Regions from separate parts of the Noviherbaspirillum phoenicis genome, predicted to be linked through region 1. Evidence: predicted binding sites of a transcription regulator. Region 1 holds the regulator's gene; each other region holds the start of a gene.
The links. The regulator FNR, encoded in region 1, switches genes on or off when oxygen is low (the NO sensors DNR and NnrR bind a similar motif). The targets are predictions, from matches to a motif close to TTGATNNNNATCAA.
Positions count from the first base shown of each region.

Region 2: a site for FNR is predicted at 7,095-7,108, ahead of oxc (oxalyl-CoA decarboxylase). Genes of this name have one in related genera too.
Region 3: a site for FNR is predicted at 2,950-2,963, ahead of nirK (copper-containing nitrite reductase). Genes of this name have one in related genera too.

Region 1 is NZ_JBDFLX010000001.1:2,483,841-2,494,095, reverse strand. Features, by position in the region: gene ccoN (cytochrome-c oxidase, cbb3-type subunit I) at 1-13, shown strand, start outside; gene ccoO (cytochrome-c oxidase, cbb3-type subunit II) at 35-649, shown strand; gene ABC383_RS11280 (cbb3-type cytochrome oxidase subunit 3) at 678-866, shown strand; gene ccoP (cytochrome-c oxidase, cbb3-type subunit III) at 859-1,794, shown strand; gene ccoG (cytochrome c oxidase accessory protein CcoG) at 1,824-3,236, shown strand; gene ABC383_RS11265 (FixH family protein) at 3,249-3,770, shown strand; gene ABC383_RS11260 (hypothetical protein) at 3,782-4,021, shown strand; gene fnr (fumarate/nitrate reduction transcriptional regulator Fnr) at 4,039-4,800, opposite strand; gene ABC383_RS11250 (hypothetical protein) at 5,083-5,682, shown strand; gene ABC383_RS11245 (LLM class flavin-dependent oxidoreductase) at 5,794-6,825, shown strand; gene ABC383_RS11240 (putative bifunctional diguanylate cyclase/phosphodiesterase) at 7,044-8,744, shown strand; gene ABC383_RS11235 (HDOD domain-containing protein) at 8,767-10,209, shown strand.
Region 2 is NZ_JBDFLX010000005.1:434,032-444,286, reverse strand. Features, by position in the region: gene ABC383_RS27480 (NAD(P)(+) transhydrogenase (Re/Si-specific) subunit beta) at 1-311, opposite strand, end outside; gene ABC383_RS27475 (NAD(P) transhydrogenase subunit alpha part 2) at 317-661, opposite strand; gene ABC383_RS27470 (Re/Si-specific NAD(P)(+) transhydrogenase subunit alpha) at 675-1,793, opposite strand; gene ABC383_RS27465 (hypothetical protein) at 2,000-2,737, opposite strand; gene ABC383_RS27460 (hypothetical protein) at 2,766-2,960, opposite strand; gene ABC383_RS27455 (2-dehydropantoate 2-reductase) at 3,183-4,193, opposite strand; gene ABC383_RS27450 (fumarylacetoacetate hydrolase family protein) at 4,211-4,978, opposite strand; gene ABC383_RS27445 (HAD family hydrolase) at 5,202-5,534, opposite strand; gene ABC383_RS27440 (HAD family hydrolase) at 5,596-5,931, opposite strand; gene ABC383_RS27435 (LysR family transcriptional regulator) at 6,082-7,011, shown strand; gene oxc (oxalyl-CoA decarboxylase) at 7,288-9,093, shown strand; gene frc (formyl-CoA transferase) at 9,162-10,255, shown strand, end outside.
Region 3 is NZ_JBDFLX010000003.1:615,546-625,800, reverse strand. Features, by position in the region: gene ABC383_RS25070 (GMC family oxidoreductase) at 1-910, opposite strand, end outside; gene ABC383_RS25065 (TlpA family protein disulfide reductase) at 1,168-1,611, opposite strand; gene ABC383_RS25060 (transporter) at 1,661-2,500, opposite strand; gene ABC383_RS25055 (hypothetical protein) at 2,499-2,822, shown strand; gene nirK (copper-containing nitrite reductase) at 3,052-4,491, shown strand; gene ABC383_RS25045 (Crp/Fnr family transcriptional regulator) at 4,599-5,144, shown strand; gene ABC383_RS25040 (SirB2 family protein) at 5,174-5,554, opposite strand; gene ABC383_RS25035 (RrF2 family transcriptional regulator) at 5,551-6,030, opposite strand; gene ABC383_RS25030 (nitric-oxide reductase large subunit) at 6,094-8,373, opposite strand; gene ABC383_RS25025 (RrF2 family transcriptional regulator) at 8,583-9,065, shown strand; gene ABC383_RS25020 (acyl-CoA dehydrogenase family protein) at 9,147-10,255, opposite strand, start outside.

The DNA.
Region 1 (10,255 bases):
CGCGCATGCTTGATCAAGAAAGACGGAGCACGATATGAAGTTTTCGCATGAGTCGATAGAAAAGAACCCCTGGCTGCTAATTGCGCTGGTGGTGCTGGTGGTCAGCATCGGTGGCGCGGTGGAGATCATTCCGCTGTTCTTCCAGAAATCCACCACCGAGCCGGTCGCGGGACTGAAGCCTTATTCCCCGCTGCGCCTGGTGGGACGCGACATCTATGTGCGCGAAGGCTGCTACGGCTGCCATTCGCAGATGATCCGTCCGTTCCGGGCCGAGACCGAGCGCTATGGCCACTATTCCGTGGCGGGTGAATTCGTGTACGACCGGCCCTTCCAGTGGGGTTCCAAGCGCACCGGTCCGGACCTGGCCCGCGTCGGCGGCCGCTACAGCGACGAGTGGCACCGCGCCCACCTCGACAACCCGCGCGACCTGGTGCCCGAGTCCAACATGCCCGGTTATCCGTGGCTGGCAAAGACCAGGCTGGACCCGCAGGAAGTGCAGCCCAAGATGCGCGCGCTGCGCCGCCTGTCGGTGCCCTACAGCGACGAGGAAATCACCGCCGCGCCCGCCGAGCTGGCCGGCAAGACCGAGCAGGACGCATTGGTCGCCTACCTGCAGGGCCTGGGCACGCAGATCAAGGCCCGCAACTAGGCCTGCTTAATCCATCGACATTGTCATCATGAATATCCAAACATTATTCGACCAGGCCAGCAGCGCCATGACCGTGGTGAGTTTCGTCACCTTCATCGGCATCCTGTGGTGGACCTTCATTCGTCACAAGGACTGCGACTTCCACGCCGCTGCGCAGCTGCCTTTCGCTGACGAAGACGCATCCGATCAAGCACAGCAGGAGCAGGGCCATGTCTGACTTCACCAGCGGTTTCTGGAACATCTACATCGTGGTGCTGACGCTGATCGGCATCCTCGGCTGCGGCCTGCTGCTGTGGTCGCAGTCCCAGCACAAGATCACGCTGCCGCCCGGCGCCAAGGCGCAGACCCAGACCACGGGCCATGTGTGGGATGAGGACCTGACCGAGCTGAACACGCCGATGCCGCGCTGGTGGATGTGGCTGTTCTATATCACCATCGTGTTCAGCCTGGCTTACCTGGTGCTGTATCCGGGCCTGGGCGAGTACGCTGGCAAGCTGGGCTGGAAGTCGGCCGGCGCCTATCAGCAGGAACTCAAGCAGGCCGAGGCAGAATATGGCCCGCTGTTCGCGAAGTACCAGCAGCAGGACCTCAAGGCGGTGGCCGCCGACCCGCAGGCCCGCGCCATCGGCGAGCGGCTGTTCCTGACCTATTGCGCGCAGTGCCATGGTTCCGACGCCCGCGGCAGCAAGGGCTTTCCCAACCTGGCCGACAATGACTGGCTGCATGGCGGCGAGCCCGATGTGATCAAGACCACCATCATGAACGGCCGCAACGGCATGATGCCGCCAATGGCCGCCGCGGTCGGCTCGGAGAAGGACGTGGAGAATGTCGCGCACTATGTGCTGAGCCTGTCGGGTTCGACCTCCGACCCGATCAAGTCGGTGCTGGGCAAGCCCAAGTTCTCCGCTGCCTGCGCCGCCTGCCATGGCGCCGATGGCCATGGCAACCAGATGCTGGGCGCACCCAACCTGTCGGACAAGACCTGGCTGTATGGCGGTAGCCTTGAGACCATCATGGAAACCATCCGCAAGGGCCGCACCAACACCATGCCGGCATTCAAGGACTTCCTCGGCGAGGCGAAGGTGCATGTGCTGGCCGCCTATGTATGGGGCCTGTCCAATGTCAAGGGAGCGGCGCCGCAGTAAGGCCCCGGCTACAGCTAAAGAGCATTGAAATGAGCAGCAATACCACGCCCGAAGTGGCGGTCGTCAAGATGTATGCGGCGCGCGAGGAAATCTACGCGCGCGAAGTGCAGGGGCGCTATGCCAGCCTGCGCTGGGTCTGCGTGTGGCTGACCCAGATCCTGTTCTACGGCCTGCCGTGGATCAACTGGAACGGCCGCCAGGCCGTGCTGTTCGACCTGCTGGCGCGCAAGTTCTATATCTTCGGCATCGTGCTGTGGCCGCAGGACTTCATCTACCTGGCCGCGCTGCTCATCATTTCGGCCTATCTGCTGTTCCTGGCCACGGCCATTGCCGGCCGCGTATGGTGCGGCTTCGCCTGTCCGCAGACGGTCTATACCGAGATCTTCATGTGGATAGAGCGCAAGATCGAAGGCAGCCGCAGCGCCCGCATGCGCCTGGACCGCCAGCCGGCCTCGCTGGGAAAGTTTGCCCGCAAGTTCGGCAAGCATGCCGCCTGGGGCGCTGTGGCGCTGTGGACCGGCTTTACCTTCGTCGGCTATTTCACGCCTATCCATACGCTGGCGCGCGAAGTCGCCACCCTGGGGCTGGGTCCGTGGGAGTGGTTCTGGGTGCTGTTCTATTCCTTTGCAACCTACGGCAATGCCGGCTGGATGCGGGAGCAGGTCTGCAAGTACATGTGCCCGTACGCACGTTTTCAAAGCTCGATGTTCGACAAGGACACGCTGATCATCACCTACGATGAAAAGCGCGGCGAGCCGCGCGGCGCGCGCGCCAAGAGCGCAAGGGCCGATGCAACGCAGAAGCAAAAGCAGGGCGACTGCATCGACTGCAGCATGTGCGTGCAGGTATGCCCGACCGGCATCGACATCCGCCGCGGCCTGCAATACGAGTGCATCGGCTGCGCCGCCTGTGTCGACGCCTGCAACGGCGTGATGGACAAGGTCGGCTTGCCGCGCGGCCTGATCCGCTACAGCACCGACCATGCGATGAAGCAGGGCCTGTCCAGCGCCGACATCCGGCGCCGGGCGCTGCGGCCCAGGGTGCTGATTTATCTGGCCATCCTGCTGGCCATCGTGACCGCCTTCGGCATGTCCTTGGCGATGCGCACGCCGCTGAAGATGGACGTGCTGCGCGACCGCGGCGCGATGGGCCGCGAGATCGAGGACGGCATGATAGAAAATGTCTACCGCCTGCAGATCATGAACACCTCCGAGAGCGCGCACCGCTACCGCATCGTTGTGGATGGCCTGCCGTCGCTGCGACTTGCCGGCGCCGACGAGGTCACGCTCAATGGCACCGAGACCCGTTCCGTGCCGGTGCGCCTGCGCATCGATGGCGGACAGGCCGCCAGGGGGTCTAACAAGATACATATCGGCCTGCAGGCGCTGGATGACTCCGGGCTGAAGGTCAGGGAAGAAGCGGTCTTTTACGTGCCGCGCTGAAGGAGAATGCAAATGCAGTCAATGAATACGCTCGAATGCCCGTCCACGCCCTGGTACAAGCACCGTTGGCCCTGGCTGATCATGCTGGGTCCGTTCCTGGTGGTGCTGGCGGGCAGCTACACGATCTGGCTCTCCTACTCGCAGCAGGATGCGCTGGTGGTGGGCGACTATTACCGGCAGGGCAAGGCCATCAACCAGGACCTGCGGCGCGATCAGGCCGCCAGCCGGCTGGGACTGTCGCTGGCGCTGCACTTCGATGCCGCCGCGGGCCGGCTGACAGGCGCGATGCGCGGCGCGCAGGGGATTCCGCATGGCGCGATGACGCTGCGCCTGGTTCATTCCACGCGTCCGGAAAAGGATATCGTGCTGCCGGTGGTGGCGGATGCGGAAGGCCACTTTGCCGTGAGCCTGCCGATGCTGGAGATGGCGCGCTGGCAGGTGATGCTGGAAGACCAGGGCCGGACCTGGCGCATCAATGGCGTGTGGCCCTGGCCGCAGCAGGCGACGGCGACGCTGTCGGCCGACCAATCCTGAAGGAGGCATAGATGCGGCGTCTTGCAATGGTGATCCTGTGGCCATCCTTCCTGGTGGCGGCGATGGCGGAAGGTTTTTTCTTTTCCCTGCTCGATCCGCAGGATCTGCACCTGGGCGGCGCCGAGTTCACGCTGTCGCCGCTGGCGGCTTATACGGTGGGATTCTTCCTGTTCTGGCTGTTCTGCGCGCTGGCGGCGATGCTCAGTTATTACCTGGCCAATGTGCCGGCCGACCGCCAGCCGCCGCTATGACGGCGACAGGGCCGAGCCTAATCGCATTTCTCGGTGCCGGCCGCCATGGCTTTCAGGCGGGGCGGATCGAGAATCACGATTTCGCGGTTGCTTACCTGCAGCACGCCCAGCTTCTTGAAGCGTGACAGCAGGCGGCTGATGCTCTCGATGGTGAGTCCGAGATAATTGCCGATTTCCTCGCGCGACATGCGCAGCTGGAAGGCGGTGGAGGAATAGCCGCGGGCGGCATAGCGCGTCGTGAGATTGACCAGGAAGGCGGCGAAGCGCTGGCCGGCGCGCATATTGCCCAGCAGGAGCATGACGCTCTGCTCGCGCGTGATTTCCTGGCTCATCATCCGGTGGAAATGGTGCAGCAGCGTGGGAATGTGGCCGAACAACTCTTCCAGCCGGCTGAATGGAATGTCGCAGACTTCACTGTCTTCCAGCGCCACCGCCGAACAATGGTGGCGCTCGGTGCCGATGGCGTCCATGCCGAGAAGCTCGCCGGCCATCTGGAAGCCTGTAATCTGCTGCTCGCCGCTGACATTGATCTGGAAAGTCTTGAAATGCCCAAGCCGGATCGCGTACAGGTTGGTGAACGGATCGCCCATGCGGTAGAGATGGGTGTCGCGCGGCACCTTGCGCCGGCGTCCGATGATGGCGTCGAGACGCGACATGTCGGTATCGTCCAGGCCCATGGGCAGGCAAAGCTGGTGCATGCTGCACGCCGCGCAACTTGCCTTCAGGGCGTTGACGTTGATGGGCGTGGTCTGGCTGTTGACTGGAATGGACTGGATCATGGTCGCCAATGATATATCTCAAGCCGTTGAAAACGCGAAACGCTACGGTATGAAACGTGCCGCAAGACTGATCTGCGGATTAGAACGGTCGGTACGGCGAAGTGTAGCAAACACATCGTAACGCGGATACAACAGATATTAGCGGCGTATCAAAATGTTAAGCAAAATGTGGGTTGTGTTCGTTAGCGCACAGTCGATCGGAGGAAAGATGGGTATCTTTTTGACACGATATGGCTGTGCTGGTGTTCCCCTTTCTTCACCCTCAACGACTGGATGCGCAAAATGAAAAAAATGTTAACGCTGTTGGCACTTCCCCTGGCTCAGGCCGCAATGGTTTCGGCTTTCGCGCAAGCGCCTGCCGCCACTTCCACCGATCCATCGGCCAGCCAATCCCGCGCCGAAGTCAAGTCCGGCGCCAGCGCGGCGAATGCAGACCGCGTCAACCAGTTCAACGACCGTCCCGGCGCAGCCGTGAAGGGCAGCGGCACCAGCCGTGCCGAAGTCAAGTCCGGCGCCAGCGCTGCCGAATTCGACAAGGTCAACCAGTTCCAGGACAAGCCGACGGCTGGTATGCCTTCAGGCAACAAGAGCCGTGCAGAGGTCAAGGCTGAACGCAATGCAGGCGCCGGCCAGCTGCGCGCCAACACCGAAGTGCCGACACCGGGCACCTCGTCGCAGCAGAATCTGAACAATCCCAAGGCCCTGACGCCCGAAGAGCGTGCCGCCCGTCGCGAAGCGCGCAAGCAGCGTGCCGCCGAACGTCGCGCCAAGCGCGCTGAAAGCCGCACGGCAGCCAGCGGCAAGGCAGCCGGCACCGAAGGCACCCGCACCATGCCGGCCGATGGCGGCGCTGGCGCCGGCAATCCGGCTCCAGGCAAGTAAGCCGCTCCGCCGGGGTTTTCCCCGGCACGGCTTGCAGAAATGGCACGGCGCGCATGACGCGCCGTGTTGCATTACAGTATCGGTTTTTCTTCGGCAGCTTGCGGACACACCATGAAACTTTCCGTTCTTGACCAGTCCACCGCCGTCAGCGGCCGGCCCCAGACCGACGCCATCGCCGAATCGCTGGCGCTGGCCCGGCACTGCGACGGGCTGGGCTACCACCGATACTGGGTTTCCGAACACCATCACAGCGGCAGCATCGTCGGCAGCGCGCCGGAGGTGCTGATGGCGGCCATTGCTGCGACCACGTCACGCATCCGGGTCGGAAGCGCCGGCGTGATGCTGCCGCATTACGCCGCCCTGAAAGTGGCGGAACAGTTCCGGGTGCTGGAAGGCATCGCGCCCGGCCGCATCGACCTCGGCGTGGGCCGGGCGCCCGGTTCGGACCGGCTCACCGCCTATGCGCTCAATCCGGACGCCGGCCAGGCTGCCGAACGCTTTCCGCAGCAGGTGCAGGATCTGCAGGCCTGGGTCAGCGGCATGCCGCTCGCGCCCGGCCATCCGTTCGGCGCGATCCGCGCCCATCCGCAAGGCCCGACCTCGCCGGAAATCTGGATTCTGGGAAGTTCCAACTATGGCGCCCAACTGGCGGCGCACTTCGGCCTTCCCTATGCCTATGCCTATTTCTTCAGCGAAGGCGAGGGCGTGGAAGAGGCGCTGGCGTTGTACCGCAGCCTGTACCAGCCCAGCGAACGTCATCCGATGCCGCAGGCCACGATCTGCGTCTGGGCGCTGGCAGCCGATACCGAGGACGAGGCGCGGCATCTGCTCAGGACCCGCGAGCACTGGCGTATCGGCTTCGAGCGCGGCCTGCGCCTTCCCCTGGTTTCCCCGGAAGAGGCGGCGGCCGCCGTCTACGACGAGGCGGACCAGGCCCGTATCGCCGCTTTGCGCCGCCGCGCCATCGTCGGCACGGCCGCGCAGGTGGCGGACCGGCTGCATGCCCTGGCAGCCGAGTTGAAACTGGATGAAATCGTGGTCAACACCTGGACCCACGACCCGGCGGCCCGGCGCCACTCCTACACCCTGCTGGCCAAGGCGTTCGGCCTCACGGGACTTCCTTCCGGGCAAGCTCTCGGTTAAAGTTAGATTATTTCCTGCCGTAAATAAGTTTGGGGTCTCACCCGAAGATAGGCTTTCGGTACCGTGGATGCGCTCAGGCGCCTCCGGGGAAAGACGGCAGCGCCGATCGGAGCGGGTTATTGCTTTTTTGCACGGTGCGGCGTCCGAACTTTGCCCTGGTGGCTTCAGGAACGAGCGTTTGGAAATTCAGCCCATAACCATCACCGAACATGTTTTCGATGCCAAATGACGTTTTGATAGAACACCTGAAAGGCCAGCTGACGCGTTTGACGGAGTCGGCCGGGGATCTGGTGTTCACGCTCTCCGAGAACGGCGAGATTCTGCACGCCAGCCAGCGCGCCATCGGCATCATCGCGCCGGGCGCCGTGCTGTGCGGCAGCATGCTGCACGAGCGCGTGGATACGCCGGACCGGGCTGGCCTGGCGTCGGTCATGGCACAGGTGGTGGCCAGCGGCCTGCACGACAGGGTCAATGTGCGGGTGCATACCAGCACCGGCTTGCACTGGTTCGAACTGGAACTGTCTTCCCACCGCGACCTCGACGGGCAGACCGAAGTCCTGGTGGTGGGTCGCAATATCTCGGGCCAGCAGGAAACCAAGGAGCGGCTGCTGCACCTGGCCACCCACGATGCGCTGACCGGCCTGCCCAACCGCGCGCTGCTGTCGGACCGGCTGCGCATGGCGATTGCCCACGCCCGCCGTACCGGCCGCGGCTTCACCGTGCTGGCGCTCGATCTCGACGGTTTCAAGAAAGTCAACGATGCCCTCGGCTATGGCGCCGGCGACGCGCTGCTGCGCGAGGCCGCCAGCCGCCTGCAAAAGGCGCTGCGCGACAACGACACCCTGGCCCGCATCGGCGGCGATGAATTCATGGCCGTGCTGTCGGGCGCGGTCCATCCCGATGAAATCAATCCGATCGCGCGCCGCATGATCAGCGCGGTGCAGCTGCCGTTCGAGATCGAGGGCCAGTCGCTGTATCTGTCCACCTCGATCGGCGCCGCCGTCTACCCCGAGCACGGCGACAACGAGGTGCGGCTCCTGGCCCATGCCGACACCGCGATGGCGCGCGCCAAGGAAACCGGCCGCGCCCGCTGCGTCATCTACAGCCGCGCCACCTTCAGCGCCCCCGACCACGATGTGTCGATGGAGGCGGCGCTGTTCGAGGCCGTGCGCAACGGCGAGTTCTTCCTGCACTACCAGCCCATCGTCAATGCCGTCACCCGGGAAATCGTCGGCTTCGAGGCGCTGATGCGCTGGATGCACCCGGAACTCGGGCTGATCGCGCCCAGCCAGTTCATCCAGATGGCCGAAAGCAACGGCCTGATCAACCTGCTGGGCGCCTGGGTGCTCAAGGCGGCGTGCGTGCAGCTGAAACGGCTGCAGGAAGTCGCCGGGCGCGAACTGTACGTGTCGGTCAACGTCAGCCCGCGCCAGTTCCGCAATGACCAGTTCCTGGCCCTGATGGAAGACGCGCTGAAGCTGTCGGGGCTGCACGGACGGCAGCTGCTGCTGGAGATCACCGAAGGCATCCTGATGTCGGACCCGGCGCATGCGGAAGCGCTGCTGCTGCAGATCGCCGCGCGCGACGTGCGCATCGCCATCGACGATTTCGGCACCGGCTATTCCTCGCTGGCCTATCTGAAGCGCTTCCCGATCAGCACGTTGAAGATCGACCGCGCCTTCATCAAGGACCTGCCGCAATCGGTCAAGGACGCCGCGATCTGCAACGTGGTGCTGAGCCTGGCCCAGCACCTGAACCTGACCACGGTCGCCGAAGGCGTCGAGAACGAAGAGCAGCTGCAGTTCCTGTCCCACCAGGGCTGCAGCCTGATACAGGGCTACCATACCGGCCGCCCGATGATGTTCGACGACGCCATGGATGTGCTGGGCGCGGGCGCCGCCGAACTGGCGCTGCCATGACAATCAACGAGGAATGCAGACCATGACCACCATGCCGCCCGAGCTGGGCGACTCGCGCAAGACCCAGGAACTGCTGTGGAAGCAGATCAAGGAGCAGGGCCATCTTCCCGGATTTTCCAATGTCGTCCAGCAGATCGTGGGCGCCATGCAGAGCGAGAACGAGCGCGAATTCAGCATGACGCGCACGGTGCTGTCGGACCCGGCGCTGACGCACCGGGTGCTGCGCCTGGCCAACAGCGCGATGTATGCGATGTTCGGCGAGATCAATACCGTGTCGCGCGCCGTGATGGTGCTCGGCACCGAGTCCATCGGCCATCTGGCGCTGGGCTTGAAGCTGGTCGACAGCCTGGCCACCGTGTCCAGCACCTCGGTCGGCGTGCGCACCGAAATGGAAAAGGCAGTGCTGGCCGGCCATATCGCGCGCCAGGTGACGGCCCAGGCCAGCACCCGCGACGCCGAGGAAGCCGTGGTCTGCTCGCTGCTGCACGGCCTGGGCCGCATGGTGGTGGCGTTCTACCTGCCGCATTACTGGGAAGCGATCCAGGCGCTGACGGCCGAAGGCAATGACGAGGCGGTGGCGGTGGTCAAGGTGCTGGGCATGACCATGGTGGACATCGGGCGGCTGATCGCCCGCCGCTGGGGCCTGCCGCGCGACCTGATCGAAAGCCTGCATGACGTGATGCCGCAAGCCGGCGAACCGCTCGACCATGCCGGCTGGCTGGCCGCGCTGTCGACCATGTCCTCGTCCTGCGCACGGGTGCTGTGCGAAAAGGGCGAGAACGACGAGGCGCTGGCGGCCATCGTCGACGGTTATGCCGACATGCTGGGCATGGAGAGCGAAACCGTGCTGGCCGCCGTCAGCGCCGCCCGCGAAACCGCGCGCGACGACCCGGCGCTGGTCCGCCCCGCCACGGTGCAGGCGGCGCCGGAAGCGCCGGCAAGCGACGAGCGGCGCCGCGACGCCACGCCGGCGCTGGCGCGCGGCGTGGCCGACATGCGCAACGTGATCAGCACCATCAACACCGGCCAGCTGATGACCATGGCGCTGGAAACCATCTACAAGGGGCTGCACCTGAAACGCGCGGTGGCGTTCCTGCGCAACCGCAAGGAAGGCAAGTATCTGGCCGGAATGTGTTTTGGCGACGACATCGAGCACCTGGCGCCGCGGCTGGTATTCAATGACGCCTATCAGCCCGACGTGTTCCATGCCGCGCTGGCCAACGACAAGATGGTCTGCGTCAAGGACGCCTGCGACCCGGCTTTCCGCGCCAAGCTGCCGCGCTGGTGGAAGGATGCCTTCCCGACGGTACGCAGCTTCATCGTGCTGCCGCTGACGGTCAATCGGCATCCGGTCGGCTTCATCTACGGCGACTGGGATGACGCCCTGCCGGTGGCGCTGGAGCAGGGGGAAATCGCGGCCCTGAATGAACTGCGCGCGCTGGTGATGAGCAAGCAGCCGCACTAGGCGCCCGGGAATGGACCTCACTGCGTAACGTGGTTTTTGCGCTGCA
Region 2 (10,255 bases), on a different contig from region 1:
TGCATCGCCGCCACCAGTTCCGGCATCTTGGTCATCTCGACCCGCCTGGCCAGGGTCGCGCCGATCACGCCGCCGGCCACCACGCCCACCAGCACGCCCCACATGCCCAGCCCGGTGCCGGACGCGGCTTCCTGCTGCAGCTTGATCATCAGCATGATGGTCGTGAGCGTGGCAATGGCCATGCCGGTCATGCCGAAGGTGTTGCCGCGGCGCGCCGTGGACGGATGCGACAGGCCCTTCAGGGCCTGGATGAAGCACACTGATGCGATCAGGTACAGCATTGTCACCAGGTTCATCGATACGAAGGCCATGTTCATCATTTCGCGCCCTCCTTGGCCAGCGCCGGCGCGGCTTCTGCCGTCTTGACCGCCTTGGGCTCCTTCTTGCGGAACATCTCCAGCATGCGCTGGGTCACCAGAAAGCCGCCGAACACATTGACCGCGGCCAGCGCCACGGCCAGCACGCCCATGATTTGGCCAAGCCGGCCCTCGGTCAGGCCGGCCGCCAGCATCGCGCCGACGATGATGATGGCCGAGATCGCATTGGTGACGGCCATGAGCGGCGTATGCAGCGCCGGGGTGACCGTCCAGACCACGTGGTAGCCGACGTAGATGGCCAGCACGAAGATGATGAGGTTGATGATGGTGTGACTGACTTCCATGATGTCTCCGACCTTATTGTTTGCGAAGGATGTCGCCGCCGTGGCACAGCAGCGTGGCAGCAACGATTTCGTCTTCCCGGTTGATGGCAAGGCCGGCGTCCTGGTCGACGATGAGCTTCAAAAAGTCCAGCACATTGCGCGCATACAGCGCCGAGGCGTCTGCCGCGACCAGCGTGGCCAGGTTGGGCTCACCGATGATGTGCACGCCATACTTGGTCACCGTCTTGCCCAGCTCCGACAACGGGCAGTTGCCGCCCTGCTCGACGGCCATGTCGACGATCACCGAGCCGGGCTTCATCGCCTTGACGGTGTCTTCGCCGATCAGCACCGGGGCGCGGCGGCCGGGAATCAGGGCGGTGGTGATGATGATGTCGGCCTGTTTGGCGCGCTCATGCACCAGCTCGGCCTGGCGGCGCATCCAGTCGGCCGGCATCGGGCGGGCATAGCCGCCGCTGCCCTGGGCGATCTCGCGCTCCTCGTCGGTGAGGAAGGGCACGTCGATGAACTTCGCGCCCAGCGACTCGACCTGTTCCTTGACCGGCGGGCGCACGTCGGAGGCTTCGATCACGGCGCCGAGGCGCTTGGCCGTGGCGATGGCCTGCAGGCCGGCCACGCCCACGCCCATGATGAGCACGCGGGCGGCCTTGACGGTGCCGGCGGCGGTCATGAGCATGGGCATGAAGCGCTGGTAGGTATTGGCGGCGAGCATGACGGCCTTGTAGCCGGCGATGTTGGCCTGGGAAGACAGCACGTCCATGCTCTGGGCGCGGGTGATGCGGGGCGCGGCTTCGAGCGCGAAGGCGGAGAGACCGCGCTGGGCCATGACGGCGATGTTCTCGGCGTCGAAGGGATTCAACATGCCGATGACGACGGTGCCGGGGCGCAGCAGGCCGAGTTCCTCGGGGTTGGGGGCACGCACCTTGAGCACCATGTCGGCGCCGAAGGCATCGGCCGCGCTGCCGATCCGGGCGCCGGCGACGGCATAGGCCTCGTCGGTCACGCTGGAGCGGATGCCGGCGCCGGCCTCCACCACCAGCTCATGTTTGGCCGCCACCAGCTTCTTGACGGTCTCGGGGGTGGCGGCGACGCGCGTCTCCCCCTCCCTTGTTTCGATGGGAATGCCTATACGCATACAATCTTCCTGTAATTAAAGTAAAACCTTTACGCAGGCGCTAGCCAAGGCCCGGCAGCCGCACTCCATCTGCAACGCTCGCAGGAAGGACGCAAGTCGCCTGACTGCCTTGGCGCGGCGACGCTTGGCTGCCCATGCAGGCGCGGACGATGCACACCAGACATCAAGCCGGCGCATGGCACCGGCGATGTTTCCTGGGGCGCGCTCTAATTCCTGTCAGCCGCAAACGTGGCGCCGCTCAGATAAGCATGCTCGGATTCCGGATCCTGCAGATGCAGCGCATGGACCAGCAGCGCCGTATGCGGTGGCAGCATGCATGCCGCTGACATCTGCAGCCGGTATTGCACCGCTCCTTCCTGGTCAAGCTGGTCAATCTCTGCCCGCCCTTGTGCCATTAACCGGTACACGGTGCCGCTTGCGGCGCCGCATACATCGAAGCAGGCGCACTCGCGCAGGCTGCGCCGCTGGGCATCACTGAGCATGCCAAGCAGCATGCACAATGCCTGCCGTTCGCCGCGCCGCTTCGAGTCCTGCTTCGTTGCCGAAGCGCCCCCTGCGGCAGGCTTTCTTCCCGTTATGTACGCGAGCGCCGACCGTAGCAACCCTTGCGCATCCATGACAGAAGCCTGCCATGCCGCAACATCACAATCCTCCCAGCTCTCACCGTGCCCCGGCGTCAATATCACATCGCCCAGGGCAGGGCTGAAACCATCGATGCGCCGGGCGCTATGTCCGCCACTGACGGCAAATGCGTGATAACCCTTGCTGCACAGCTCCGCAAACAGCCTGGCTGCCACGCGGCTGTCATCATGGCTGCCGCGTCGCCAGACAAGCTGTGCGGACACGCCTTCTTCCCCCAGCACCGAGATGCGCCCCGCCAGCCGGTTTCTTTTGCGCGGTACAGTTTTCTCCTTGCACTGCAGGCTGGCAAGCATCGCGGTCATTGGCGGGCCGAAGGTCGACGCGGTTTCTTTAATGCATGCGCAAGAACTGGCATGGTGCCGAATGGTCCTTCTTGTTCTTCGCAACCGGCGTCACCTTGCCGGCGGCCGCTACCTCGCCCACGGTGCGGGCATAACGCAGAAACTCCCGTGCCCGCGACTCGCTCGAAAACTGATAGACGGTGCGCTCGGTCTCGACAATGCGTCCGTTTGAAAAAGCATTCATGATCCACCTCGACGTCGTTCATTGACGCTTTCAGTATCGACGCCGATGTTTCGATTACAAATGACTGCGGTCAATTTTCGCGCAACTGCAGCGCGGGGAAATGGCAATCGGTCCTTGCGGGCCGGGCAAAAAAAAGACCAGTTTCCAGAAAGGATACTGGTCTGCTTGCGGCGGCAACAATTGCCGCCGATATCGGGCCTGCTCAGCTTGCCGCGGGCCTCCTCATGCCGCCTTTTGCAGGCGGACCTGCCCTGCTTCCTCCGCCACCGTACGATCGAGCAGCTTCACCAGCGCATAAGCCGTATCGATATGGGGTGTCGGCGTATCGGTAAGCCGCCCGAGTTCAACCACGGAGCCGACCAATGCGTCCACTTCCGACTCGCGCCCGGCCTCCACATCCTGCAGCATGGAAGTCTTGTGCTTGCCCACTTTTTCAGCGCCGGCGATACGTTTGTCCAGGGTGACCCTAAACTCGATGCCGAGCTTGTTGGCGATTGCCTGCGCCTCCGTCATCATGTTGGCGGCAAGGTCGCGGGTCAGCGGGAACTGGCAGATATCCACCAGGGTGGAATGCGTCAATGCGCTGATGGGATTGAACGTCAGATTGCCCCAGAGCTTGAGCCAGATCTCGGAACGAATATTGTCCAGCACCGGCGCCTTGAAACCGGCATTGGTAAAGCATTCCGATATCCTGGTCACGCGCTCGCTGACGGAACCGTCCAGTTCGCCAAGCGGGAAACGGTCGCCTTCAATGTGGCGCACCACGCCCGGCGCGATCAGCTCCGAAGCGGGATAGACCACGCAGCCTATCACCTGCTCCACCGGGATCTTGCGGGCCAGTGTGCCGGTCGGGTCGACCGTCTGTACCTGGCGGCCTTCCAGTTCGCCGCCATGCTTGTGGAAGTACCAGTACGGGATGCCGTTCTGCATCGTCACGATGGCGGTATCCGGCCCAACCAGCTTGCCGACCTCATCCGCCACCGCATCGAGCTGATGCGCCTTCAACGCCAGGATCACAAGATCCTGCACGCCCGCCTCGCTGTAGCTATCCGTTGCCTTGACATTGGACGCGACATGCTCGGAGCCATCCTGCATGATGAGCTTCATGCCGTTGCTGCGTATGGCTCGCAGGTTGGCGCCCCTGACGATGAACGTCAGGTCCTCCCCTGCCAGGGCGAGTTTCACGCCGACATAGCCGCCGATGGCGCCTGCCCCTATGATTGCTATCTTCATTGCTTTTACCCCATGGTCTACTCGAAACGGTTACGCAGCTTTCCTATGCCGCCGATCTCGACTTCGACGATGCTGCCAGGCTTCATCGAGCCTACGCCGACAGACGTGCCGCACAGGATCATGTCGCCGGGATAGAGCGTCATGTCGCGAGAAATCATGCTGACCAGTTTCTGCACCGGAAACACCATGTCATTGACCGGATAGTCCTGCCGGACCTCGCTGTTGAGCATGGTGCGCACGACCAGCATCGCGGGGTCGAGGCCAGTGGCAACCACCGGGCCGAACGGACAGAAGGTATCAAAGCCCTTGGCGCGCGCCCACTGGGGAAAGGTGGGGTCGCGCTGGATGATGTCGGCCACGGTGACGTCGTTGGCGCAGGTATAGCCGAACACATGATCCAGGGCGTTTTCCTCGGCGACGTCGCTGCAGGTCTTGCCGATGATCACGCCCAGCTCGCCCTCATAGACCACCTTGCCTTCATCGCGCGGCTTCCTGATGGTCTCGCCGGGATTGAGATAGGAGTTGGAAGACTTGATCAGGTAAAGCGGTTCCTTGGGCGGCTGCAGTTCGAGCTTTCGGCCAAGCGCATGGAAGTTGTTCCACAGGGCGATCACCTTGCCCGGCACAACCGGAGTGAGCAGCTTGACGTCGTTCATCGTCGTCGATAGATCGGTCGGGATGGGATCGACCATCATGTCGCCCTCGAAGATCCGGATCTTTTCGCCTTCCAGCGTACCGAAGCAGACTTGACCTTGATGCTGAAACCGCAGCCAGCGTTGAATCATTTGATTGTCCCCTTATGAGTCGGCAGAGCGCCGCGCATGGCATTGAGGCGATGCGCTCTCCCTTATGATGGTGCTGGGCGCGGAGCGGATTCAGGGTCCGCTGCGACAGGCCCAGGCATGAAATAGCATGCTTTTATTGTGTGAGAAGGCCCTGTCCAGTGCCTTGACCACGGTTAAGTTTCCAAATTTCCTTACCGTGAGGCGGCGGTGGACAGGCGTCGTCTCAATGGCCGACCTGCGGCTGCTGCATTTCGGCCCAGTTGACGTTGGGCCTGGCGCGGCCGGATCCCAGCAGCGTCTCGTAGCAGCGGCCCTTGGCCGTGGTAATGGCGTCGACCAGAAATTCGGCGTCATATGCCTTGAGCAGATGCGCCTGGTGGTTACGTAGATAGGAAAGCAGATGGGCCTTTTCCTGGCTGGCCGGCAGCGCGCTTTCGTAATGGTCTGCATCCCAGTGCCATCTGAGGCCGAGTTCATGGAACGCCGCATTGTAGGCACTGCGGTGGATGTCGGCGGCGTCCTGCGCCGTGGTGTCGCTGATGTGAGATGCAAACATCGAAGTCTCCTTATTGAATGCTGTTCAAGCCGTGGCCTGCACAGGCCCGGCGGCAACGGTGTCAGATGCCGATCTCGTGCTTGTGCACTTCGGCCCAGTCGACCATGCAGGCATCCTGGCGGCCACAGGCGAGAATCAGCTCGACCCGGCGGTCCTTTGCCGCCTGGATCGCGTCGACCAGGAAATCGACGTCGTAAGCCGTCAGCAGATGCGGCTGGTGGCTCTCGATATAGCGGCGGATATGCGCACGCTCTTCGTCGCGCGGAATCGGCGCATGGTAGATGTCGGCATCCCAGTGCCAGCGCAGGCCCAGTTCGTAGAAGGCGGCGTTGTAGGCGCTGCGTTGCACCTCTACAGGGGTAGGCATGGCAACGTTGCTGCAAGTGATATCGGTCATGGCTTGCTCCTTGTAATCTGCAATGCGTTATGGGAAACGTCGCGATGTCGACGTCGTTGAAGCGCATCGTAGAGGCAGCAATGCATTAGGTATAGTTAAAGTTTTTATGCATAATGATTACGTATCATTTATACATGGACTTGGCCCGCTATGAAGAACGCCACCCTGCGCCAGTTAAAAATCTTCGAAACGGTGGCGCGTCACCTCAGTTTTTCGCGTGCCGCTGAAGAACTGCATCTGACGCAGCCGGCCGTATCGACTCAGGTCAAGACGCTGCAAGGCCATGTCGGCCTGGTGCTGTTCGAGCATCTTGGCAAGCGCACTTACCTCACGCCTGCCGGCGAGGAGCTGCTGCGCTATAGCCGCGAGATCATCCGTCAGTTCGAGGAAGCGGAAGAAGCGCTCACCCAATTCAAGGGCGTCACAGGAGGCAAGCTCAATGTCGCCGTGATCAGCGCGGGCGACTATTTTTTCCCACGCCTGCTGGTTGAATTCGCGCGGCGGCATGCCGGCGTAACGCTCAACCTCAGCGTTCACAACCGGGAAAAGCTGCTGGGTGATATCGCCAACAACATGACCGACCTGGCGATCATGGTCAGGCCGCCAGAAGACATGGATACCTTGAATGAAGCGTTCGCGCCGCATCCCTACGTCATCGTGGCGCCGCCCGACCACCCGTATGCGAAGCGCAAGCGGATCACGATGGCAATGATCAAGCGCGAGCCTTTCGTGGTCCGGGAAAAGGGTTCCGACACCTGGAACTCGATGGTGGAAAGCTTTGGCCAGCACATCGACGACCTGAACATCGCGATGGAAATCCAGAGCATCGAGACCATCAAGCAGGCAGTGATTGCCGGCATGGGCATCAGCTTCCTGTCCGCGCATACGATCAGCCTGGAGTTGCAGGCGGGCAGTCTCACAGTTCTGGATGTGCAGGGCTTTCCGATGATGCTGAACTGGTACGTGGTGCATCGCCGCGGCAAGCGCTTGCCTCCGGTGGCACAGGCCTTCCGCGATTTCCTGATGAGCGACGGTGCAGCCCTGATACAGCGATTCATCGGCTACGCGCCCGGCCGCTGAAGACATGCCGGGCAGCAGCTTTTGCTGCCTACAGGCCACGATGCTGCCTGCGGGAAGCTGCCAATTTATTCATCTTGTGGAAATTGACCTCGGTCAATGAGAAGGAAATGCCCTCATCGCTATGATGCGGCTACTTAATCGGGGCATGCAGGCAGCAAGTGCAAGGCCTGCACCGACGAGTCGACACGGGCATGCGTTCAAGAATAGCCTGCGAACCACCAGTGCTCGACCTTATCGAGCGCGCCAAATTTTCGACCGAATCCCACAGGAGCAAGCATGTCTTCAGTACTGAAAACGACCGAGACCGACGAGAGCACGCTGCTGCGCGAGCAGAGCCAGCAGGCAGGGCAGGCGCAGGGCGCCGAGCCAGCCGAGCAGACCGACGGCTTCCACGTGCTGCTCGACGCATTGAAAGCCAATGACGTCGAGACCATCTACGGCCTGGTCGGCATCCCCATCACCGACCTGGCCCGCCTGGCGCAGGCCGAGGGCTTTCGCTTCATCGGCTTCCGCCATGAAGCCAACGCCGTCAACGCCGCCGCCATCGCCGGCTACCTCACCAAGAAGCCCGGCATCGCCATGACCGTTTCGGCCCCAGGCTTCCTGAACGGCCTGGTCGCGCTGGCCAATGCCACCGTCAACTGCTTCCCCATGATCATGATCTCCGGCTCTTCCGAGCGCGAGATCGTCGACCTGGCGCAGGGCGACTATGAAGAGCTCGACCAGCTCAATGCCGCCAAGCCCTATGTCAAGGCTTCCTACCGCATCAACCATATCGAGGACATCGGCATCGGCGTGGCGCGCGCCATCCGCGCCGCCGTCTCCGGCCGTCCCGGCGGCGTCTATCTCGACGTGCCCGCCAAGCTGCTCGGCCAGGCCATGGAAGCCGCCGCCGCCCAGCGCTCCATCGTGAAAGTCGTCGACCCCTCGCCGGCCCAGATCCCCGCGCCCGACGCCATCGCCCGGGCGCTCGACGTGCTGAAGAAGGCCAAGCGCCCGGTCATCATGCTCGGCAAGGGCGCAGCCTACGCCCAGGCCGACGCCGACATCCGCGCCTTCGTCGAGCGCACCGGCATCCCCTATCTCGCCATGTCCATGGCCAAGGGCCTGCTGCCCGACAACCATCCGCAGGCCGCCATCGCCGCCCGCTCCTATGCGCTGAAGGAAGCCGACTGCGTGATGCTCATCGGCGCGCGCCTGAACTGGCTGCTCTCGCATGGCAAGGGCCCGACCTGGGGCGGCAAGGACCACAAGGACTGGGCCCAGAAGACCTTCGTGCAGATCGATATCTCGGCACAGGAAATGGATTCCAACGTGCCCATCGACGCGCCCCTGGCCGGCGACATCGGCTCCACCGTCTCGGCGCTGCTGGCCGCCATCGACCAGACCGGCTTCGACAAGCCCGATGCCGGCTGGACCGGCGCCATTGCCGAGAAGCGCGACGCCAACATCGCCAAGATGGCCAAGACCCTGTCGGCCAAGTCCGCGCCGATGAACTTCATGACCGCGCTGTCGGCCATGCGCGATGTGCTGAAGGACAAGCCCGAGGTCTATCTCGTCAATGAAGGCGCCAACACGCTGGACCTGGCGCGCAGCGTGATCGACATGTCCGTGCCGCGCAAGCGCCTGGACTCCGGCACCTGGGGCGTGATGGGCATCGGCATGGGCTATGCGATCGGCGCGGCCGTCACCAGCGGCCAGCCGGTGGTGGCGCTGGAAGGCGATTCGGCCTTTGGCTTCTCGGGCATGGAAGTCGAGACCATCTGCCGCTACAACCTGCCGGTGACGGTGGTGATCTTCAACAACAACGGCGTCTACAAGGGCTGCGACGTCAACCCTACCGGCGGCGCCGATCCGGCGCCCACCGTGTTCGTCAAGGGCGCGCGCTACGACATGCTGATGCAGGCATTCGGCGGCGAGGGTTCCACCGTGAACACGCCCGAGGAACTGTCGGCGGCGCTGGCGCAGGGCATCAGCTCAGGCCGGCCCACGCTGATCAACGTGGTCATCGATGAAAAGGCCGGCACCGAGAGCGGGCGCATCACGCACCTGAACCCGCAGAGCGCGGCCAAGAAGAAGTAAGCACGCAACGTATCGAAGAACATCCGAGAACATCCGGGAACAACCGAGACCAACAAGGAGAAAGACACATGGACAAACCACTGCAAGGCCTCAAGATCATCGACTTCACCCACGTCCAGGCCGGCCCGGCCTGCACCCAGATGCTGGCCTGGTTTGGCGCCGACGTGATCAAGGTCGAGCGTCCGGGCGCCGGCGACGTCACCCGCAGCCAGCTGCGCGACATCCCCGATGCCGACGCGCTGTACTTCACGATGCTCAACTCCAACAAGCGCTCGCTGACGCTGGACACCAAGAAGCAGGAAGGCAAGGAAGTGCTGGAGAAGCTGATCCGCGAGTCCGACGTGATGGTGGAGAACTTCGGCCCCGGCGCGCTGGACCGCATGGGCTTTACCTGGGAACGCATCCAGGAGCTGAACCCGAAGATGATCCTGGCCTCGGTCAAGGGCTTCTCCGAGGGCCACCACTATGAAGACCTGAAGGTCTACGAGAACGTGGCGCAGTGCGCCGGCGGCGCGGCCTCGACCACCGGCTGGTGGAAGGGCGAGAACTCCGAGCCGACCATCTCGGCGGCGGCGCTGGGCGACTCCAACACCGGCATGCACCTGGCCATCGGCATCCTGACGGCCTACATCGGCCGCCAGAAGACGGGCAAGGGCCAGAAGGTGGCGGTGTCGATGCAGGATGCGGTGCTGAACCTGTGCCGGGTGAAGATGCGCGACCAGCAGCGCCTGGAGCGGGTGGGTTATCTGGAAGAGTATCCGCAGTATCCGCACGAGATGGAAGCGTTTGCCGACAAGGTCACGCCGCGTGGCGGCAATGCCGGCGGCGGTGGCCAGCCGGGTTGGATCCTGAAGTGCAAGGGCTGGGAGACCGACCCGAACGCGTACATCTACTTCACGGTGCAGGGCCATGCGTGGGAGCCGATCTGCGACGCGCTGGGCAAGCCGGAATGGAAGACCGACCCGGCCTACACCACGCCGAAGGCACGCCAGCCGCACATCGACGAGATCTTTGCCACGATCGAGGACTTCATCAAGGACAAGACCAAGTTCGAGGCGGTGAACGTGTTCCGCAAGTTCGACATTCCGTGCGCGCCGGTGCTGTCGATGAAGGAACTGCTGGTGGACGAGTCGCTGCGCAAGTCGGGCTCGATCGTGGAAGT
Region 3 (10,255 bases), on a different contig from region 1:
AGTGGTGGATGATCAGCACGTCGAGATGATCCTGGAGATTCCTGCCGACGCCGGGCAGGCAGTGCCGCACCGTGATGCCATGCCGTCCAAGTTCCTCCTTCGGCCCGATGCCCGACAGCATCAGCAATTGCGGCGAATTGACTGCGCCCGCTGCGAGGATGACTTCGCGCCGCGCGGCAACCGCGGTTGCATTGCCGCGCCGCGTGCAGGCAACCGAGACCGCGCGCTTGCCGTCGAGCAGGACCGCGCTGGCGCGCGCCCCGGTCAGCACGGTCAGGTTGGAGCGTGCCAGGACCGGATGCAGGTAGGCCCGCGCCACGCTCCAGCGCTCCCCGTTCTTCTGCGTCACTTCATACAGCCCGACCCCCTCCTGCCTGGCGCCGTTGAAGTCATCGTTGCGCGCATAGCCGGCCTCGACGGCGGCCTCGACGAAGAGGCGCGAAAGCAGGTTGGGCGAGCGCTGCGCCGATACATTGAGCGGCCCGCCGACGCCATGAAAGGCGGAAGCGCCAGCTTCATGATGCTCCGAGCGCAGGAACAGCGGCAACACATCGGCATACGACCAGCCGCGGTTGCCCAGCGCCGCCCATGCGTCGTAGTCAGTGGCGTGCCCGCGGGTGTACACCATCGCGTTGCTGGCGCTGGATCCGCCGAGGGTCTTGCCGCGCGGCCAGAACAGGCGCCTGCCGTCAAGCCAGCGCTGCGCTTCGGTGACATAGCGCCAGTTGTGCCTGCGGCTCATCATCATGTAGATGATGCCGATGGGCAGGCGGATGAATGGACTGCGGTCCGGCGGGCCTGCCTCGATCAGGCAGACCGTGGTCGCCGGATCGGCGGACAGCCGGTTTGCAAGCACGCAGCCGGCCGATCCGGCTCCCACAATCACATAATCCGCCGTAAGCTGGTCCATTGCTCGTCATCCTGCTTCGCGATATCTGCTGCCGCTGCTGGTCCGATGCCCCTTTGCAGGGCCGGGCGCGGCCGCTTCGACCTGGCAAAAATAGCAGGGCCTGAAAGGGTTTGCAGGCCGGGACTGATATACATCCAGCTTGCCACGTGAACCGGCCAGAATGGCAAGGTGCGCTTTGACGTGGGTCAAGAATGCCGGGCCATGGCATGCCTCTTAATCGTCCGCGAGACCGCTGCCGGCCCGAGGACCGCCACTGCTCAGCGCAGCATGTTCTCCACCTGCTGCCGTGTCACGGCACCTTCCGTCACCGACACTTGCCTGCCGGTCTTGTCGAACAGGATGCTGGTGGGGTAGCCGCGCGCCTTGAATTGCCTGGCCATCGCCTCGTTGCCGGCGATGACGGGATAGCGGACGTGCAGCTTTTCCGCGAACTGCGCGACCCTTGCGGGACTCTGCGCGTCCACCGCAAGGCCCAGCACCACCAGGTCGCTGCGCGACTGCTGCAAGGCTTCCAGCTCCGGCATTTCATTCAGGCAGGGTGCGCACCAAGTTGCCCATAGATTGAGCAGCACCCATTTGCCTTGATGGGCTTCGAGCGTATGGTTCCTTCCCTGGGTGTCGGTCAGAGAGAAAGCAGATGGCGAAGCGGCGCACAGCAGCGGCGCCGCCACCAGCGTGATGCCCATCAGTCGTTTCATCATCGCCATCATCATCTCCCGCGTATGGTCGCCTGCACGCCGTGCGGCGCGCTCAGAAGCGCCCGGCCAGGCCCACCATGAACGCGCGCCGTGCAACCAGCTGTACGCCGTTGACGTTCTGATAGATCGGCTGCTGGTAAAAGCCGTAGATCTGCATGGTCTCCGCCAGCGCATAGCTCAGCCCTGGGCTGAGGAAGGCTTGGCGACTGCCGCTGTCTTCCGGTTCGGCCTCGTTGCCGCTGTCGCGCCGCTTTACCACCATGTTCAGCTGCAGCAGCGCGCCAAGCTTCTCGCCGATCGCCTTGCGGATGCCGACATCGACACCGAGCTGCGCGCCGGGCCGGAATTCATCATGCTGGTTCATCGCATGCTGGTACTGGCCCTGCGCGAACCACGACAGATCCTGTGCCGGAAGCTGCTGGTAGTAATAAGCGCCGACGATCATGTCGGTGGTGCCGGTCCCCGGCTGCAAGCTGCGCTCAGCCACGGCGCCGGCGCCGTTGGCGACATCGGTCTTCCCGGTGGGAAGCTTCAGGCCGAACAGCAGGCCGCCGCTGGCTGGCCGCATCGGATCGCCCAGCACCGGCAGCTGGTAGCGCCCCACAACGCGGACATCACCCAACCGGGTGAAATTCCATTCCTCCGGCAGCTGGCCGCCGTGATGGTTATGCAGGTGCAGATGATCGCGGTCGACCACTGGCGCCGTTACAGACAGGCCCCATCCGGATGCGAAGTTGTGGCTGAAGGTGGCCACCAGGTTCTGGTTGGTGGTCCTCACCTCGTCGTGATGGCGAGGAATCTGGCCGCGCCGGATGTCGTCGGTGCCAGCGCGAAGCTGGTCCAGGCGGATCGATTCATGGCGAAGGTCAAAGGTGGTGCCGGCGTCGACCATGGCACTTTCAGACGTCCAGTTGGTGTTGACAGTACAAAAGGCAGAACCACAGCTGGCCCATGCGGCAGCGGAGAGCCAGGGCAGGCATGCTGCGCATGTCAGCAGCATCGGGAGCGTTCTTCTCATCATTGTTCTCATTGTCGATACGTCAGGGTCAGGCGTGATGCGGCATGCCACCCACCCGATTCCGGCTGCAGCTTGTCCGCAGGCCTGCAAAGTCACAGGCGTTGCCTGTGGTCCGGTGAAATCATACATTTCGAAAGAATCTTTGCCGGTTGACCTACCTCAAGTTTTCAGACGTGCCGTTGTTCCGGGCAGGTAATCAAGCACCCGAACGGGATGCAAGACGCGACCGTCACCAGCCATCGGCTGGCACTGCGGCGCCTCATGAGGTCCATTGGGGCCAGAGCGGCTCGCCGCATTCTCCGTTTGCAACCCAAAGTATTTTTTTGACCTAGATCATTTTTTAAACATATATTTAAAATGTATGATTTGTTGCAACTGAGCCGGCACATCCCGGTCGCCGGCCAGATTCATAAGTGATCAAGAACATGAACCCCAGACCGCTCTCCTACGCCATCGCCTGCCTGATGTTCAGCGCCGCTGGCCTTTCCTCTGTCCATGCCGCTGCGAATAAGGAAGGCGCCGCTGCGGCGCCGGCGCCCATGGCGACCCACGAACATGGCAGCAGCGCCGTCAAGTACCGCCCTGACGTGACCTATACCCTGCGCACCGACATCGCCGATGGCAAGCTGGTCTTTGTCGGAGAGGCCGGCGTCATCAAGGGCAAAGTGAATCCGCAGTTATCGGTGCCAGAAGGGGCAGTCGTGCAGATCAATCTGGTCAATGGCGATGGCGCCACGCATGACATTTCCGTGCCCGACTTCCAGGCAAGGTCCAACGAGCTGAAGGAAAAAGGCGCGAGCACGGCGATTGTGTTCAAGGCAAACAAGAAAGGCGAGTTCACATATATCTGCTCCCTGCCAGGCCATGTGCAGGCCGGCATGATCGGCAAGATCGTGGTCGGCGATACCGTCGCCAAGGCGGCGCCAAAAGGCGCGGAAATCTCGCGCAGCCCGTTCGAGGTGGGCGAGCCAGTGGGCAAGCGCGGGCCGCAGAAGCTGACCGTCAATCTTGAAACGACCGAGGTGCTGGGCCAGCTCGCCGATGGCACCACCTACAAGTACTGGACCTTCAACAGCAAGGTGCCCGGCCCCTTCGTCCGCGTCCGCGTCGGCGATACGGTGACGGTGAACATGGCCAATGCCAAGGACAGCCACATGATCCATTCGGTCGACTTCCACGCAGTCACCGGGCCCGGCGGCGGCGCGGCGGTCACCCAGGCCGCTCCCGGCAGCACCAAGAGCTTCACGTTCAAGGCGCAGAACCCCGGCCTGTTCGTGTACCACTGCGCCACGCCGATGGTGGCGCAGCATATCTCCAACGGCATGTACGGCATGATCCTGGTGGAGCCCGAAGGCGGCCTGCCCAAGGTCGACCGCGAGTTCTATGTGATGCAGGGCGAGCTGTACACTGCGCAGCGCCACGGCACACCGGGCGAGAATGAATTCTCGCTGGAGAAACTCCTGGACGAAAAGCCGGAACACCTGGTTTTCAATGGCACGCACGACGCATTGACCAAGACCCACAGACTGGAAGCCAAGGTCGGTGAAACCGTGAGAATCTTCTTCGGTGTCGGCGGCCCCAATGCCACGTCCAGCTTCCATGTCATCGGCGAAGTCTTTGACCGCGTGTTTAACCAGGGCGACCTGACCTCGCCGCCGCTGAAGAACATCCAGACCACCTCGGTGGCTCCCGGCGGCGCAACCATGGTCGAGTTCAAGGTGGATGTTCCCGGCCGGCTGATCCTGGTCGACCATGCGCTGTCACGCATGGAAAAGGGCCTGGTGGGCGTGATGAATGTCGTCGGGCCGGACAATGCCGACACCTTCCGCTCGAACAGCTCCCCGGATGCCGCATCCGGCCATTGAGCTTCCTCCCACCGCGCGCAGGCCGGAACGCCCGTCCCGGCCTGCGCGGCGCTACCGCCCCTGCCTCCTTGCCAGCCATGCCTGCCTAGAAAGTCGCGCCACGGGAATTGCTGAACCGCCTGGCGCCGTTGGCCGATGTCACCCATGCTGAACTTGACCGGATCGCCGCCGTCACCACCGAAGTCCATGTGCCGCGTGGAACAGTGATCTTTCGATGCGGCGATCCGTGCCGGGGCTTCCATGCGGTCGTTTCAGGCCAGGTCAAGCTGGGCTTCGCATCGACCGACGGCGCTGAGAAGGTGGTGGAGATTATCAGCGCAGGACAAAGCTTTGCCGAGGCGATGATGTTCATGGAGCGTCCTTGCATCGTCGATGCGCAGGCTCTGACCGATTCCCTGCTGCTGCATATCGGTAGCCATGCCGTGTTCGATGAACTGGACCACAATCCCGGCTTCGCGCGCAGCATGCTGTCTGGCCTCAGCCGTCGCCTGCACGGCCTGGTAACGGACCTGGAAGCCTATTCCCTGCGTTCCGGAAGCCGGCAGGTGATCAGTTACCTGCTCAGGGCAGGAGCCTGCGAAAACGGCGATCGCGTCACGCTACCGGTCAGCAGGAAGCTGATTATCCGGCAAGTCTGGCACCGCATCTGCTGACTTGCATGCACGCCGCTCGGGTGCCGGCGTCATGCGAACAAGCGCGGGTTCTTGGTTACCGCCACGCCGACGATATAGCCGAAGGCCACCAGCGCGGCGACGTAGGCTGCTGCGCGCACCGGCTTGCTGCGGCCGCGCTTGAGCGCGATCGAGCCAAGCACGATATACAGCAGCAGCGCGCCGACCTTGACGCTCAGCCACGTTTGCAACAGCGGATACTGGGCGCTCCAGACTGCAAGCGACACAGCGCTCAGCAAAAGCGCGGTGTCGACGAGGTGCGGCAGGACGCGCACCCAGCGCCGCTGCAAGGCCGGCGAATCGGCAAGCATCCACAGCCCGCGCAGCAAAAACAGCAAGCCGCTTATCGCGGCAAAGCTCATATGGAAGTGTTTCAGCAATAGGTAGTTCATCGGTAGCTGTCTCGTTCTTGGCGAAAGCCCGGGCCGGGCATGCCTGCGACACGGCTTTGCGCCGTCGCCGGCCCCTCCCCGGCAACGATGTCGTCCAGCGTCAGCTGGTCGAGCTGCTGCAGGTAAGCCGCGGTGGCGGCAGCCAGCACATGTTTGAGCACGCACACCGGGGAAAGCCGGCACTGGTTGCTTGCGTCATTGAAGCACTCAACCACCGCAAAATCCGACTCCGCCAGGCGCGCCACATCGCCCAGCCGGATTGCATCGGGCGCCACGCCAAGGCGCATGCCGCCTCCCCGGCCGCGGCTGGTGTCCAGCAGGCCTGCCCGCCCCAGCCTGTGGACGACCTTGGCGATCTGACTGCGGGGGATCTGATGGGCGGAAGCGATTTCCTGCACCGTTACCAGCCTGTTGCGGTGGATGGCAAGGTACATCAGCACCTTGAATGCGTAGTCGGTGTAATCGGTCAGACGCACGATCGTATGTCCTGCTGAACGGTGACTGGCCGGCCGCGCCTGCAGGCGCGGCCGGCTCCATGCTCAGGCCTCGGTAACGCCGGCAACCGGCGCGGTGGCGGGCGCGGGCACCTTGCCGCGGCCCATCAGGCGCAGCGCGAACACTGCGAGGAACACCGTGCCGATCGCAAAGACGATGTCACCCGGCACGCGCAGCCACACCATGGTTTCCATGAAGCCCGAGTGAATCACCTCGGGCGAGCGGGCAAACCACATGCCCTTCGTAACGCTGGCCCATGCCTGGAAGATCCCGGCCGGCACCAGCGACATGAACACCATCATCGCCAGACCGATATTGAGCGTCCAGAACGCAGGGCGCAGCAGTTTGTCGGACCATGCCAGCCTGCTTGAAAGGCCGCGCAGGCAGAACAGCATCAGGCCAATACCCAGCATGCCATACACCCCGAACAGCGCGGCATGGCCATGGGCAGCAGTCATGTTCAGGCCCTGCATGTAGTACAGCGCGATCGGCGTATTGATGGAAAAACCGAGCAGGCCCGCGCCGACGGTATTCCAGAAGCCGACCGCGATGAAGCACAGGATCGCCCACTTGTAATTTGCTACCCACGGCGCAGCCTTGGAGCGCTGGTAGTTGCGATACGCTTCGATGCCGAGCATGGACAGCGGCACCACTTCCAGCGCCGAGAACATGGCGCCGATGGCGATCACGGCGGTGGGCGTGCCGGTGAAGTACAGGTGATGCAGGGTGCCAAGGATGCCGCCGAAAAGAAAGACAATGGTTTCCAGGATGATCGCGGTATTCGCCGAAGCGGCGCGGACCAGCCCGAGGCGCGTGAACAGCAAGGCAATCACGGCGGTGGCAAACACTTCGAAGAAGCCTTCGACCCACAGGTGCACCAGCCACCAGCGCCAGTACTCGACCATCGAATAATGGGTGCGCGGGCCCCAGGTGAGCGAGGTGGCGTAGAAACCGCCGATGCAGACAGCAGCAAGGAAGACCATCGCGATCAGACCACGGCTTTCGGAAGGCTTGCGCAGCGCGGGCCACAGTCCGCGTCCGAGCAGCGTGGCCCAGAACAGCAGCCCGACAAACAGCAGGATCTGCCAGACGCGGCCCATGCTGGTGAATTCCAGTCCCTGGTTGCCGATCCAGAAGCTGAAGTCGACGCCGCGATGCTGCAGCGTACCCAGCCAGCCGAACACGGTTGAGCCGACCACGATGAACAGCAGCGCATAAAACAGGATATCGACGCCCAGCTTCTGGTATTTCGGTTCATGGCCGGAAATCGCCGGCGCGATATACAGGCCCGTTGCCAGCCAGGCGGTGGCAATCCACAGCACCGCAAACTGGGTATGGATGGTGCGGCTGACGGTGAACGGCAGGATATCGGCCAGCGGGAAGCCAAAGAAGCTATGTCCTTCGACCGAGTAATGGGCAGTGATGACGCCCATGCCGACCTGGGCCAGGATCAGTCCAACCACGACCATGAAATACTTCTTGGTGGCCTTCATCGAAGGCGTGGCTTTGAGGCTGAACAGCGGGTCGCTCACGGGAGGCGTCGGATCGGCCGCTTCCTCATGGGTGGAATGGAACAGCAGCATGCCGGCGATGGCGGCGATCATCAGGATGACGCTGGCAATCGACCACATGCCGGCGGCCGCGGTCGGCGTATTGCCCACCAGCGGCTCATGCGGCCAGTTGCTGGTATAGCTGAGGCCCGCCTCTCCCGGGCGGTCAGTCGCGGCGGCCCATGCGGACCAGAAGAAGAATGCGGCCAGCGCCTGCTGGTCTTGTGCGCTGGACAGCGATCCGGCATTCATCGCGTACTGTTCGCGCAGCTTGTCGAGTGATGCGTCATCGCCGAAAAGACCGGTGTAATGGCGGGCCACGCCGCGGATGACTTCGGCGCGCGCGTCCGACAGCGACAGCACGCCGGTTTGCGCGTCATAGCTGTTGCGGCGCATTTCATCCTTTACCTCTCCATCGACCTGTCCTTTCTGGCCGGGAGTAAGCTGCTCATAAGCCTGCCCAAAATCGCGTTTGGCCCACAGCGCCTGCAGCGCCGATGCTTCGCGGTGCAGCCAGTCCGCGGACCAATCGGGCGCCACGTAACTGCCGTGGCCCCAGACGGTACCGAGTTGCTGGCCACCGGCCGACAGCCATGCCTGCTGGCCCCGTTGTATCTGTTCACCGGTGAATAGCAGCTCACCCCTGGTGCTGTTGATTTCCTTCGGTATCGGCGGCGCCTTCAGATAGATCTCCTTGCCGACCCATCCCAGGGCGGCGAAGGAAAGTACGCAGATGATGGCGAGCCAAGTCCAGAGTTTGCGCGATGAATGCATGGCAATTCCTTTTTTGGTCATGAGTGGTAGGTATCCGATCGCAGGCTCCGCGCCTTTGATAAGATGCATTTTATTAGCATCTTTAAATACATGTAAATAAAAAGCATGTTTAATTTTTCTTTTTTTTGGAGGTGCGGATTGACCTATGACAAAGATGTAAAATGAATGCTGCTTTAAGCACAGGCTGTATGCTCACGAATGGAAACCTCATGAAACTGACGTCATATACGGATTATTCCTTGCGCACCCTGATGTACCTGGCGCTAAACCGGGATGAGCTGGTGACCATCCAGGACATTGCCGACGCCCACCAGATTGCGAAGAACCACTTGACCAAGGTGGTGCACCACCTGGGCCTGCTGGGGCTGATCGAAACGGTGCGCGGGCGCCACGGCGGGCTGCGGCTGGGCATGGAGCCGGAAGACATCAATATCGGCGAGGTGGTGCGGAACACGGAAAACGACTTCCACATCGCCGAATGTTTTGGCAATGAAAACGGTGGTTGCATCTACTCCAGTTCATGTGCCCTGAAAGGCGTGCTGAGCCGTGCCAGCAATGCGTTTCTCGCGGTGCTGGACGATGTGACGCTGGATACGCTGATTACGCCGGCAAGCAGTCCGACACGCAAGCGCGCCGCGCAGAAAGCCGTGCCGGTGCAATTCAGGACACTGGCGCGAAAGGCAGAAGCCTAGCCGCCTGCGCGGCAGGAGCAACGGGCGCGCGCTTCTGCTGCTTCATTGCTTGGCCCGGATGCGCATCGATGACAGGAAAGCTCAAATGCGCACACCCGGACCCGGGTGCGCAAGCTGTTCCGGCGTCGTGAAGTAGTCGAGGCTGGCGCCGCGATTCTCCCTGGCCCTAGCGATTTCATTCTTCGCAATCACGCGCAAGTGCACTTCATCCGGGCCATCGAGGAAGCGCATGGCGCGCCCCCACGTCCACAGATACGCAAGCGGCGTGTCCGGGCTCAGGCCCATTGCGCCAAATACTTGCATGGCACGGTCCAGCACCCTGGTCTGCATGCGCGCGGCCACCACCTTGATGGCCGAAACATCCACCCTCGCCGCCTGGTTTCCGGCCTGGTCCAGGTTTGCGGCGGCGCGCAGCACCAGCAGGCGGGCCTGGTCTATGTCCAGGCGCGACTCGGCGATCCAGTCCTGGATGTTGGCGTAGTCGGCGAGATAGCGGCCGAAGGACTTGCGTTCAAGCGCACGGTCGCACATCAATTCAAGCGCCAGTTCGCATTGCCCGATGGTGCGCATGCAATGATGAATGCGTCCCGGACCAAGTCGCGCCTGCGCAAGCTGGAAGCCCTGGCCTTCCTCGCCGAGCAAACAGGATGCCGGCACGGTGACATTCCTGAACAGCAGTTCGCAGTGGCCTTCCGGGGCGACGTGCTGCATCACTGCGATATTGCGCACCACTTCGAGGCCGGGGGTATCGATGGGCACTGCCAGCAGCGTGTGCCGGGCATGAACGGGCGCATCGCTCAACCGCTCGGAAAGGCCCATTACCAGCACCAGCCTGCAGCGTGGATGGGCGACGCCGGTCGTAAACCATTTACGGCCATTGATGATGAAGTCATTGCCTTGCCGCCGTATCCGGGTCTGGATGTTGGTCGCGTCGGATGACGCGACATCGGGCTCGGACATTGCGAAGGCGGAGCGGATCTCGCCTTCCAGCAGTGGCCGCAGCCAGCGCTCGTATTGCTCCGGCGTCGCGCAAGCCTTTAACAGTTCCATGTTGCCGGTGTCGGGCGCGCTGCAATTGAAGATTTCCGAAGCCCACGGAATCCGGCCCATGATTTCCGCCAGCGGCGCGTAGGCCGAATGCGTCAGCCGGGTGCCCGGTTCATCGTCCGCCAGTCCTGGCAGAAACAGGT